Regions from separate parts of the Tatumella sp. UCD-D_suzukii genome, predicted to be linked through region 3. Evidence: predicted binding sites of a transcription regulator. Region 3 holds the regulator's gene; each other region holds the start of a gene.

Region 1 (3,194 bases), on a different contig from region 3:
ATCTGACGTAACTTTTCCGTCTTTCACCGGTACGTTCAAGTCAGCACGAATCAGTACACGTTTACCTGCAAGATCCAGATCGGTCATTTTAATTACAGACATGGTGAATCCTCTTATTGATTCTCGTAAGTTTGTCAGGCGCTATCACGCCTTACCTGAAATTACCTGCAGACATTGCTAAGGTGGTGTCCAGCATCCGGTTAGCAAAGCCCCATTCGTTATCGCACCACACCAGGGTTTTCACCAGGTGCTGACCACTGACCCGTGTCTGAGTACCATCGACGATGGCACTGTGCGGATCGTGGTTAAAATCAACAGAAACCAAGGGTAGTTCGGTATAGTCGACTATACCACGAAATATTCCCTGTGCTCCGTTTTGCAAAACCTCGTTAACTTTGGCCGCAGTCACCGGTATTTCCAGGGTAACACTGAGGTCGATAGCCGTCACATTGATCACCGGCACCCTCACGGCAATAGCCTCAAACCGATCCGCAAACTGAGGAAATATCCGCGTGATCCCGGCCGCCAGTTTGGTGTCTACCGGTATGATCGACTGGCTGGCTGCCCGGGTCCGGCGCAAATCGGTATGATAGGCATCCAGAACCTGTTGATCATGCATGGATGAATGGATAGTCGTGACGGTACCCGATACAATCCTGAAGGCATCATCCAGTAGTTTAATCACCGGGATGATACAATTTGTGGTACAGGACGCATTTGAGACTATCCGGTCGCTTTCTTTCAGTTCATGGTGGTTCACACCATACACCACGGTCGCATCCAGAGAATTCCCGCCCGGGTGTGAAAACAGCACTTTTTTAGCACCGGCTGCAAGGTGTGCCTCGCCATCCGCTCGGCTGCCATAGTGCCCGGTGCAGTCCAGTACAATATCAACGTCCAGTTCCCGCCAGGGAAGAGAGGCTATCTGAGGCTGATGTAACAGGCGGATAGGATCACGCCCTACCCGTAGCACATCCTCTTCCAGCCGTACCTCATAAGCAAAGCGACCATGCGTGGTGTCATATTTCAGAAGATGGGCAATCCCTTCATTGTCGGCCAGTTCATTAATGGCTACGACTGAAATATCCGTATGCCGGCCGCTTTCGTACAGTGCGCGCAATACGCTACGGCCAATACGTCCAAAACCATTAATCGCAATTCTCAGGGTCATGTCACTACCATTATTTCTGTGCCGGTGGTTACGGAATACAGCGATCCCTGTCACCTCAACGCGTTAGCGCAACGACAGACCGAACACTATTGCCGCTACAGAACCCCAACTGAAACGCTTCAGCTGAGAATAAATCATGCGATGTCACACGGGAATGACTGAGATCAACTGCAATTCTAATTATTCGATCAAACTCACATTTTTAACTGTCAGCTGTGCATAAAAAGCACATCTCAGTTCATCTTTCCCGTTCCGTAACCTGAAAAAAAAGCATGGCAGTTTCCCGCCATGCTGTTCACTTACAGACCTGTCAAAGGACCGGATTACAGCAGAGCGTTAGCTTTCGCCACTACATTCTCTACGGTGAAGCCGAACTCTTTAAACAGCAGATCCGCCGGCGCTGACTCACCGAAGCTGGTCATACCGACAATTGCACCGTTCAGGCCGGTATATTTGTACCAGAAGTCAGCGATAGCTGCCTCGATAGCCACACGGGCGGTGACTGCCGCCGGCAGTACCGATTCACGGTAAGCCGCATCCTGCTTATCAAAGGCATCCGTTGACGGCATCGAAACAACACGGACTTTACGGCCCTGTCCGCTCAGCTGCTCTGCCGCCGCGACGGCCAGAGAGACTTCCGAACCGGTGGCAATCAGGATCAGTTCCGGCTGGCCGTCACAGTCTTTCAGTACATATCCGCCGCGGGCCACGTTCGCCAGCTGCTCTGCACTGCGTGGTTGCTGCGCCAGGTTCTGACGGGAGAAGATCAGTGCGGTCGGGCCGTCCTGACGTTCGATAGCGTATTTCCAGGCCACCGCAGATTCCACCTGGTCACACGGACGCCAGGTGCTCATGTTCGGAGTCGTACGCAGGCTGGCCAGCTGCTCGACCGGCTGGTGAGTCGGACCGTCTTCACCCAGACCGATAGAGTCATGGGTATAGACCAGCACCTGACGGATTTTCATCAGGGCTGCCATACGCGCAGCATTACGTGCATATTCCACAAACATCAGGAAGGTTGCGGTGTAAGGCAGGAAGCCACCATGCAGGGAGATACCGTTCGCCACCGCGGTCATACCGAATTCACGCACACCGTAATGGATATAGTTACCTGCGGCATCCTCGTTAATCGGTTTAGAGCCGGACCACATTGTCAGGTTGCTCGGGGCCAGGTCCGCTGAACCGCCCAGGTATTCCGGCAGCAGTTTACCGAACGCTTCAATGGCATTCTGTGAGGCTTTACGGCTGGCGATGTTCGCCGGGTTTGCCTGCAGTTGTTCGATATATTTCAGTGACTCTTCCTGCCAGTTTTGCGGCAGTTTGTCACGGGTACGACGAACAAATTCCTGAGCCAGCGCCGGGAAAGCCTGCTGGTAGGCAGCAAATTTCTTATCCCACGCCTGCTCTTTCTCAGAACCGGCATTTTTGGCATCCCAGGCCGCATAAATATCGTCAGGGATTTCAAACGGTGCGTAGTTCCAGCCCAGTTGTTTACGGGTCAGTGCAATTTCCTCGTCACCCAGCGGGGCGCCGTGAGAATCGTGGGTGCCGGCTTTGTTCGGCGAACCGAAACCGATCACGGTTTTGCAAATCAGCAGTGACGGTTTGTCGGTCACGCTGCGTGCTTCTTCCACCGCACGGCGGATAGCGTCATGGTCGTGGCCGTCGATACCGCGGATCACATGCCAGTTATAGGCTTCGAAACGCATACCGGTGTCGTCGGTAAACCAGCCATCGGTGTGACCATCGATGGAAATGCCGTTGTCGTCATAGAAAGCGATCAGTTTACCCAGTTTCAGGGTACCGGCCAGTGAACAGGCCTCGTGAGAGATCCCTTCCATCATGCAGCCATCACCCATAAACGCGTAGGTGTAGTGGTCGACGATATCGTGGCCCGGACGGTTAAACTGGGCAGCCAGTGTGCGCTCAGCAATGGCAAAACCGACCGCATTGGCAATGCCCTGTCCCAGCGGCCCGGTGGTGGTTTCCACGCCCGGGGTGTAACCGTATTCCGGGTGGCCCG
Region 2 (3,194 bases), on a different contig from region 3:
CCGCCATCAGGATCACCGGAATAATGGCCGCAAAAATACTGATCCCGAACCCCGGCATTTCATCTTCAGCGAAGATTTTCGGGTTATATAACCCTTCAGGGGGTTCTTTTTCGAAATTTTTCAGGCACCGGGAAAACAACGGCCCGGCGATGATCACTGTCGGGATCGTGATCACAATCCCGTATAACAGGGTGGTCCCGAGGTTAGCGCCAAAAATGGTGGCAATTGCCGTAGGCCCCGGATGCGGTGGCAGAAAGCAGTGTGTGACCGAGAGTGCCGCGACCATAGGAACACCGACATATAACAGAGGCATTCCTGCCGCTGCCACCACCGTAAAGACCAGCGGTAACAGCAGCACGAAGCCAATTTCATAGAACATGGCCAGGCCGACTATCAGGCCGGTCACCATCAGGGCCCATTGCACTCGTTGTTTACCGAAGGCATTAATCAGCGTTGTTGCCACCCGCTGGGCAGCACCGGTATCTGACACCAGTTTACCCAGCATGGCACCGAAGCCCAGTATCATGGCCAGGCTACCCAGCGTTCCTCCGATACCTTTCTGAATTGACGCCACAACTGCCAGCGGCGTCATACCTTCAGCAATACCGACAACGGCAGAGACAAAAACTAATGCGATAAAGCCATTGGCTTTGAAGACAATCATCAGTACCAGCAGGAGTACGACTCCCAGCGCTATTATAGTAATCGGCATAATACAGCCCTCTGAAAACACGCTTTAAACAATATCGCCCACCCGTTACCCGGGGCGGGAGTTCTGTACACCGATAAGACCCTCGCGCCCCCGGTGACGAAGTCAGAACGTTAACTGCACCTTTGCGGCTTTTTGCTTATCACTCGCAAAATTCAGTGCAGCATCTATCTCATGATAGTCGTATTCACCGCTAAGCAGCGGAAGCGGATCAATGATCCCGCTGGCCAGCCATTCCACTGCGGTCGCAAATTCGGAGGTAAAACGGAAAGAGCCGGTCAATACGATCTCTTTGGAAATCAGCTGCATTATCGGAAATTCAGGGATATTGCCGCCCATCCCTACCTGGACGAGGGTCCCTTTCGCCCGCGTCACCTCCAGGCAACGGTTCAGAGAGGAAGGATGACCGGAGGCCTCAAAGGAAATATCGAAATACCCTTTCTCCGCCAGATAAGGTGAAAAATCACCACTGGCCGCATTCATCGTCATGGTGGCCCCCATGGCGTTAGCCATTACCAGTGAGCGTTCACTGATATCAGTGCAGACCACCTCTGCAGCCCCTCTGGCCCTGGCCGCGGCGGCAATCAGGCACCCTATCGGCCCGACGCCGGAAATAAACACTTTTTTGCCCTGTAAATCTCCGGCCTGATGAGTGGCATGAATGCATACCGCCAGCGGCTCAGCAAACACCATTACCTTTTCATCGGCCCCGGCATCAAAAGGGACACACTGACGGGTTTCCACCACTTTATACTGGCTGAAACCGCCATCCACATGCGGGTAATACATAGCACTGCCAAAAAAACGCATCCCGGTACACTGGTTATCCTCACCGGAACGGCAATATTTACACTCCCCGCAGGAGGCCGCAGGGTTAATCGCAACTCTTTGCCCTTCCTGCAGTGACGGGGCATCGCTTTTTACCACATAACCCACCACCTCATGGCCGAGAACCATCGGCATTCTGACCTCGAAATTACCGACCTTACCGTGCTGGTAATAGTGAAGATCGGAACCACAGATCCCGCCACGGGTAATACGTACCAGGGTACCCTGCCCCTGATAGCTGACACTTTTGCTAACGACTTCAACCTGGTGTTTGCCATTGATCATGCAAGAGTCTGTAAGGGTGTTCATCATCGTCCTCTTAAAACGCACAGATGCAGGCGCTTATCAGAACGGTATTTGGATGTTATATCTGTGATGTATATCGATTAAGAGAATGTTTCAGTGATATTGTTACCCGTAACGTGAGCCGCGTAACACTTTCCCGGTGGGTGCGGGAGAAAGGTAATAATAAGTGCCCCGAATGACTGCAGAGCGGCGGGATCAATGCAGAGAAGATAATGTTAATATCAGGGGCTGACAGCCTGATTCAGGCGGCCCCTTTGCGGCGGAACTTGTCACGAGGGACTGCGTTAAGCCATAACTCAACCGATATTATTCTAAGAGTTAAAGGTTATCTGAGAATTGTATTCACGCGGTAATCGTCTGGCTTCCAGGTAAACCGATTTCCAGTAAGGATTATTCAGCGATGAACGCATCACACCACGACTGACCGAGGCATGCAGGAAATGACGGTCAGTATCATAAAAACCGACATGCAGTTCATTGTTAATCCGGAAGAATACCAAATCGCCCGGCAGTAAATGAGCCTGATCCACCGGTTTCCCCATACGGATCAATTGCCTGGTCGTCACCCGATCCATCGGGATGTTGAAACGATCTTTCAGCGTTCGCCAGACAAACCCCGAACAATCGACACCGGTGAGTTGCGTGCCGCCCCACTGATATTTGGTCCCTTCCCAGGAATGCATCTGGTCGTGCAGCGCGGCAAGAACATTTATCAGATCCGATTGCTGATTTTCCTGAGCGAGAGTTTCCCCTTTATCTTCGTTATTACGGGAATGGGAAGAACATCCCGCAAGGGTCATCAGTAACAGGCAAGTCAGAATTTTACGGGTGGCAGGGGGAGTCATCTTGTAATTTTCTCAATTCAGCCGGCGGTCTGAAATATATACCTCAAAAAATTACCGGATATAAACAGATAACCGCCGAAAGGACGGCTTTCCGGGGATATTTACACAGATTTACATTAATCAATCGTAAAAAGCAGAGAGCAGGGTGAGCAGTGCAGAGACAGAATTCCGTGAGGTCACTGCATGACCCCTAAGCAGCGAATACGTGCAGGGTGAGTCTGGTGCGGATGCTTAGGGCTTTAAGCGTCAGCGGTCGCCGGGGAGATAAACTGATGCCGGGGCAGTGACACGGGAATGACTTGAGTGTGAATAAATCCAGCCTGTTCAGGCATAGATTCAGAAATAAAAGAGTTTCCATGCCCGGGCTGACCTCGCTTCATTGTAAAATTGTTGCCGTTGAGCCTGCGCGGTTAACCCCTGAACCTGCATAACATTGACATTCTCCGCCCTCCCCTCCTTAATAACAGGATGTCGGGGGAGTCTCACCAGAGAGACTGAGAGGCTAT
Region 3 (3,194 bases):
TGGAAGCAGGTACCGGGCACGTTTACGCCCTGGCAACCTCTGCCTGATGATACCGATGTTTTATTTTACGAAGGGTTACATGGCGGAATTGTCACGGATCAGTACAACGTCGCAGATAAAGTGGATCTGATGGTCGGTGTCGTCCCGATTGTCAACCTGGAGTGGATTCAAAAACTGGTCCGGGATACCCGCGAACGTAGCCATTCCCGGGAAGCGGTGATGGACTCAGTGGTTCGCTCCATGGATGATTATGTTAACTACATAACACCGCAATTCTCCCGTACCCATATCAATTTTCAGCGGGTTCCGACCGTCGATACCTCTAACCCATTTGCTGCCAAAACCATCCCTTCATTAGATGAAAGTTTTGTGGTAATTCATTTCCGGGGACTGGAAGCCATTAACTTCCCCTACCTGCTGGCGATGATTCAGGGGTCTTTTATTTCGCACATTAATACACTGGTCGTGCCGGGCGGAAAAATGGGGCTGGCAATGGAGTTAATCATGACACCACTGGTGAAGCGGTTAATGGAAGAAAAGCAGTTTCAGTAGACCGTATTGAGTGCCATGATGGCACTCAATAGGCTTTCAAAGGCTTATCACCTCAAAGCTATGCGTAATTTCCACACCTTTCCCCAGCATCAGTGCCACTGAGCAATACTTATCAGCAGACAATGTGACAGCTCGTTCAACCACAGCATCCGTCAGACTGCGCCCCGTGACGACAAAATGCAGATTAATATGCGTAAACAAACGAGGTGCCTCTTCCCGGCGCTCAGAGGTCAGTTTAACTTCACAGTCCACCACATCCTGACGCCCCTTTTGCAGGATTGAAACCACATCGATGGCGCTGCAACTTCCGGTGGCCATCAGCACCATTTCCATCGGGCTTGGCGCTTTATCGCCCGAGTTTCCATCCATTAATACCTGATGTCCGGAAGCCGATTCTCCGATAAAGCTGAGTCCCTCAACCCATTTTACGCGTGCCTGCATTATGCTTACTCTCTGCTCTGAAAAAACAGGTTTCAGATTACTCCTTCAAAGGATAAACAGCAATCTGCTGGCATTCGTTACAGTCTGAACATACAACAGGAGACAGTTGCGCCAGTGTGTGCTACAAACAAAGAGTGAGACATTTTTTTATCAGATTACAATTATGGTGAAACGGTAGAAAGCTCCGGAACAAAATCTGCTTTTCTGCGGTAATTGCCAATAAAAATACCCTATGACTTCCTTGCCTGGCAGGAGCTTACCCCTGTATTTCCGGCACGATTACAACAGAGGATAAAAGAGAATGGTTCTCGGTAAACCACAAACAGACCCTACACTCGAATGGTTCCTGTCCCATTGTCATATTCATAAGTATCCTTCCAAAAGTACCCTTATCCACCAGGGTGAGAAAGCAGAAACCCTGTACTATATTGTGAAAGGCTCCGTGGCTGTTTTAATTAAAGATGAAGAAGGAAAAGAGATGATCCTTTCTTATCTTAACCAGGGAGATTTCATCGGTGAACTGGGACTTTTTGAAGAAGATCAGGAACGCAGCGCCTGGGTACGTGCCAAAGTGGCATGTGAGGTTGCTGAAATCTCTTATAAAAAATTCCGACAACTCATTCAGGTGAACCCCGAAATTCTGATGCGTTTATCTTCACAGATGGCGCGCCGGTTACAGGTAACGTCCGAAAAAGTCGGTAATCTGGCATTCCTTGATGTCACAGGCCGTATTGCCCAGACATTGCTGAATTTAGCACGTCAGCCTGATGCTATGACCCATCCGGACGGGATGCAGATTAAAATTACCCGCCAGGAAATAGGACAAATTGTCGGCTGTTCACGGGAGACCGTCGGACGAATTCTTAAAATGCTGGAAGATCAGAATCTGATTTCTGCTCACGGCAAGACGATCGTCGTCTACGGGACCCGTTAACTTCCCATCCACACGGTAGCCTGCCGCTACCGTGTTCTGTTTTACTTTTTATCAGCGATTGTATTCGATGTGGCGCCGACTGATTTATCACCCCGAAGTTAACTATGCATTGCGCCAGACACTGGTCGTTTTCCTGCCTGTTCTGATTGGCGGGCTAACAGGCAACCTGCAGAAAGGTTTGCTGTTTTCCCTTATCCCTGCCTGCTGTAATATCGCCGGACTGGATACCCCACACCGCCGTTTCTTTGAGCGAATCGTCCTCGGAGGAATGCTGTTTGCCTTCAGCAGTTTCCTGTTGCAGTGGTTATTACTGCGACATGTTCCGCTACCCTTTATCGTTTTTACCCTGCCCTTATTGATTGGCGTGTGCGGAGAGATAAGCCCCCTGTATGGCCGGCTGTTACCCGGTGCGCTTATCGCCATGACCTTCACACTCAGCCTGACAGGGCGGATGCCTCTCTGGGGGCCACCGTTACTGTATGGCGGCGGAACCCTTTGGTACGGGCTTTTTAACTGGTTCTGGTTCAGATTGTCGAAAGATCAGCCCCTGCGCGAAACGCTCAGTCTGCTCTATCGGGCGCTGGCCAGCTATTGCGAAGATAAATATCACCTGCTGACCACAACAGACCCGACAGACACGGAAAAATCGTTGCCTGCGCTGTTAAACCGGCAGCAAAAAATCGTCGACCTGATCACTACCGCCTACCAGCAGATCCATATGTTGTCTGCCGACAAAAACAGCCGCGAGAAATATCTGATCCGCACCTTTATCATGGCTGAAGATTTACAGGAACATATTTCCGTCACGCTGGGTGAAACGGACGATGTGCGCACATTGATCCAAAAAAGTGGTTCTGCCGCGATCATTAAACAAAACGCCGATGAAATTTGTACGCAGCTGAGGAGTACCGCAGATAATATTCTTTATCATCAAATTCCCGGACATTTTTCAATGGCAGGATCACTGGCAGACTTGCAAAATATTGCCCGTGAACACCCGGATAATCCGGTGGGGTCTTTCTTCGGATATCACTTCTCTAAAATTGCAAAAGTACTGCAGTCACGGGCTCCGCTTTACCGCCGTGATGTAATGGCTGACAGTAAACGCCGGTTACCTTTCCTGAGTGCATTACGCAGTTATCTGTCATTAAAATCGACGGCATTACGCACAGCCGGTCGCTTTTCGGTAATGCTTCTGGTGGCCAGTACCCTTGCGCTGTCGCTGAACATGCCCAAGCCTTATTGGGTACTGATGACCATTATTCTG
Region 4 (3,194 bases), on a different contig from region 3:
AACGTGAACGGGGTGCCAGCGGCGGGGGCGCGCGTACCGGGTATGAGTTCTTCCTGGCCGATGAAGAGGGTGAAGTCCGGGCTGATGCCTGGGCGAAAGAAGCTGTGCGCATGGCTCTGGTCAATTTGTCTGCGGTTGCGGCTCCGGCAGGAACTTTGCCGGTAGTACTGGGTGCGGGCTGGCCGGGAGTTCTTCTGCATGAAGCTGTAGGTCATGGGCTGGAAGGGGATTTTAACCGCCGCGGGACCTCGGTCTTCAGTGGACAGATGGGGCAAAAAGTGGCGTCTGATCTGTGTACGGTCGTGGATGATGGTACGCTGTCCGGACTGCGCGGCTCTCTGGCAATCGATGATGAAGGTGTACCGGGTCAGTACAATGTCTTGATCGAAAACGGCGTGCTGAAAGGTTATATGCAGGATAAGCTGAACGCCCGTCTGATGGGGGTTCCGCCGACCGGAAATGGTCGTCGTGAATCTTATGCACATCTGCCAATGCCCCGGATGACCAACACTTACATGCTGGGCGGCCAGTCAACGCCACAGGAGATTATCGAAAGTGTTGAATATGGCTTATATGCACCGAATTTCGGTGGAGGCCAGGTCGATATTACCTCCGGTAAATTTGTTTTCTCAACTTCTGAAGCTTATCTGATCGAAAAAGGGAAAATTACTTCGCCGGTGAAAGGGGCGACGCTGATAGGTTCAGGTATTGAAGCAATGCAGCAGATTTCTATGGTCGGTAATGATCTTGCGCTGGATAAAGGTGTGGGTGTGTGTGGTAAAGACGGGCAGAGTGTCCCTGTCGGTGTCGGTCAGCCGACATTGAAGCTGGATAAACTCACGGTCGGTGGTACCGCCTGATCTTCTGCAGTATCTGAGTACGCACCGTCAGTCACGGGGGTGCGTACTAATTTCTTGCCCGGTTTTCCTGATATTTTTTTGCCATTTCACTGAAATATTCGGTCAGATAATCAATACAGACCTGAACCTTGAGCGGTAGCTTATTCCTTTCCGTATAGAGTGCGTACACCGGGCGTGGTTTCGCATGATACTGCGGGTAAAGGATCTCAATTTCACCGCGGTTAATCTCATCCAGTATCCACATTAACGGCACATAAGCGATGCCTGAGCCCGCTTTCAGCCAGCCAATCAGTGTCAGTGGATCATTTGTGGCAAAACGCCCCTTCGGTGTCAGTGTCAGCGTCTGCCCGTCCGGTGAAACCAGCTCAAATTCATTGTAGGGATACACACTATATTCCAGCCACGCAAAACTTTCTAACTCCTCCGGACGGCCGGGTAACTCATGCAGTCCCGGAAAATGCCTTGAGGCACACAGCACCATTGGCATACTTCCCAGGCGCCGGGAAAAGAGTGCGGAATTTTCCAGCGTACCGGAGCGGATCACCAGGTCCAGTCCATGAGCTATCAAATCAGGCGCAGGGTTACCGGTAATAAGATTGACGCTCAGACCGGGGTAATCATGCAGCAGCTGAGCGGTCATCGGCGAAAGGACATTCTGCGCCATGGTTGTGGTACTGCCGATGCGCAGCATACCGATAGGGGTATTATTAAAGGCGTAGAGCTGCTCATGGACCTGATTAGCTTCATGCAGCATGCGTCGGCAGCCCTGATAATAGATCCTGCCGGCTTCGGTCAGGCCGATACTCCGTGTACTTCGGTTAAGAAGTTTAACCTGAAGCTCATCCTCCAGCTTTGCGATTGTCTGGCTCACAGAAGATACGCTAAGGTGTAATTGCCGTGCTGCTGCAGTGAAAGAACCGAGATCGACAACTTTCACAAAAACAGACATTCCTTTCAATCTTTCCATTATTAACTCTGGCTTAAAAGTGATTTGCGTCACATTTTGTAGAAAACTAACTATCAGACACGTTACTATAGTCTGATCGCATCGATAATTTTGTGCTGCAGTAACGTCTGAAAATTATACAAAATCGCTTTTGTTGACATATGCTTGTGGTTCACCCGCCATCAGGTCGAGTTCATCCTGATGTTGATGGCCGTGATCATCAGGTATCCGAGTGCCTTTTGATTTATGGTCTTGATTCTAAAGGATTTTTAATGAGTGTTCACCCGGTACTAGTCGTTTTCGGGCTATCGTTTCCGCCCGTTTTCGTTGAACTCATTCTGTCACTGCTGTTGTTCTGGGTGGTGAAAAGAATTCTGACGCCCACCGGTATTTATGACCTGGTCTGGCATCCTTCACTTTTTAATACGGCTCTTTATTGCTGTGTCTTTTATCTTGTTTCCAGTTTAATGGTCTGAGGTTTCAGTGAAAACGCTTATAAAAAAAGTCGCACGTTATGCGATAACCCTGATCCTGGTGGCCGTTGCCATCGTGATTGTTTTTCGCGCCTGGGTCTACTACACCGAATCGCCGTGGACAAGGGACGCTAAATTTGCCGCCGATGTCGTGGCGATTTCTCCTGACGTCACCGGGCTCATCACTGATGTCAAAGTGCATGATAACCAGTTCGTGAAAAAAGGCGACACGTTGTTTGAAATTGACCGTCCACGCTTCCAGGAAGCGCTGGATGAAGCGCAGGCGAATGTTGACTATTACCAGTCGGTCGTGGACGAGAAGCGCCGCGAAGCCGCACGTCGTAACCAGTTGGGTGCCGTTGCGTTGTCGAAAGAAGCGGTAGAACAGGCAAATAACACTCTGCAAACCAGCGAGCAGCAACTGGCTCAGGCGAAAGCTGCCCGTGATTTAGCGCAGATTGATTTAACCCGTACGGATGTCAGGGCGCCGGCAGATGGCTGGGTGACTAACCTGACGGTGTATGGCGGAGAATTTATCAGCCGTGGCTCTGTGGCTGTGGCGCTGGTGAAGGCTCGCACATTCTATGTCATTGCTTATATGGAAGAGACCAAACTCAGTGGTGTTAAACCGGGTTACCGGGCAGAAATTACTCCGCTGGGTAGCAATACCGTCCTGCGAGGATCCGTCGACAGTATTGCCGCCGGGGTGACGAACAGTAGCAGCAGTGTTGACTCCAAGGGCATGGCAACGGTCGATTCTAACCTGGAGTGGGTCCGTCTGGCACAGCGTGTTCCGGTGCGTATTCATCTGGATGTTCAACCTGGCAATCGTTTCCCGGCAGGGACGACGGCGACGGTTGTGGTTACCGGAGATAAAGACCGGCCTGATGAAAAACCCTCTCCGGCGACAGATTT

The links. Region 3 encodes CRP, which controls carbon source genes, mostly activating them, when cyclic AMP is high. Its sites were predicted from a motif close to ATGTGANNNNNNTCACAT; they were not measured.
Region 1: the regulator CRP is predicted to act here: its motif matches at 1,354-1,371, upstream of epd (erythrose-4-phosphate dehydrogenase).
Region 2: the regulator CRP is predicted to act here: its motif matches at 1,908-1,925, upstream of idnD (L-idonate 5-dehydrogenase).
Region 4: the regulator CRP is predicted to act here: its motif matches at 1,845-1,862, upstream of aaeR (HTH-type transcriptional activator AaeR).

The regions. Positions count from the first base shown of each region.
Region 1 covers NZ_JFJX01000049.1:308,944-312,137, forward strand. Annotated here, with positions in the region: gene pgk (phosphoglycerate kinase) at 1-102, opposite strand, end outside; gene epd (erythrose-4-phosphate dehydrogenase) at 152-1,171, opposite strand; gene tkt (transketolase) at 1,495-3,194, opposite strand, start outside.
Region 2 covers NZ_JFJX01000067.1:312,752-315,945, reverse strand. Annotated here, with positions in the region: gene CG67_RS16520 (gluconate:H+ symporter) at 1-712, opposite strand, end outside; gene idnD (L-idonate 5-dehydrogenase) at 815-1,846, opposite strand; gene CG67_RS16510 (NlpC/P60 family protein) at 2,155-2,688, opposite strand; TPP riboswitch at 3,152-3,194, shown strand, end outside.
Region 3 covers NZ_JFJX01000007.1:16,027-19,220, forward strand. Annotated here, with positions in the region: gene CG67_RS02850 (phosphoribulokinase) at 1-552, shown strand, start outside; gene CG67_RS02855 (OsmC family protein) at 589-993, opposite strand; gene crp (cAMP-activated global transcriptional regulator CRP) at 1,295-1,927, shown strand; gene CG67_RS02865 (YccS/YhfK family putative transporter) at 1,995-3,194, shown strand, end outside.
Region 4 covers NZ_JFJX01000067.1:36,456-39,649, forward strand. Annotated here, with positions in the region: gene tldD (metalloprotease TldD) at 1-860, shown strand, start outside; gene aaeR (HTH-type transcriptional activator AaeR) at 907-1,827, opposite strand; gene aaeX (p-hydroxybenzoic acid efflux pump operon protein AaeX) at 2,079-2,282, shown strand; gene aaeA (p-hydroxybenzoic acid efflux pump subunit AaeA) at 2,290-3,194, shown strand, end outside.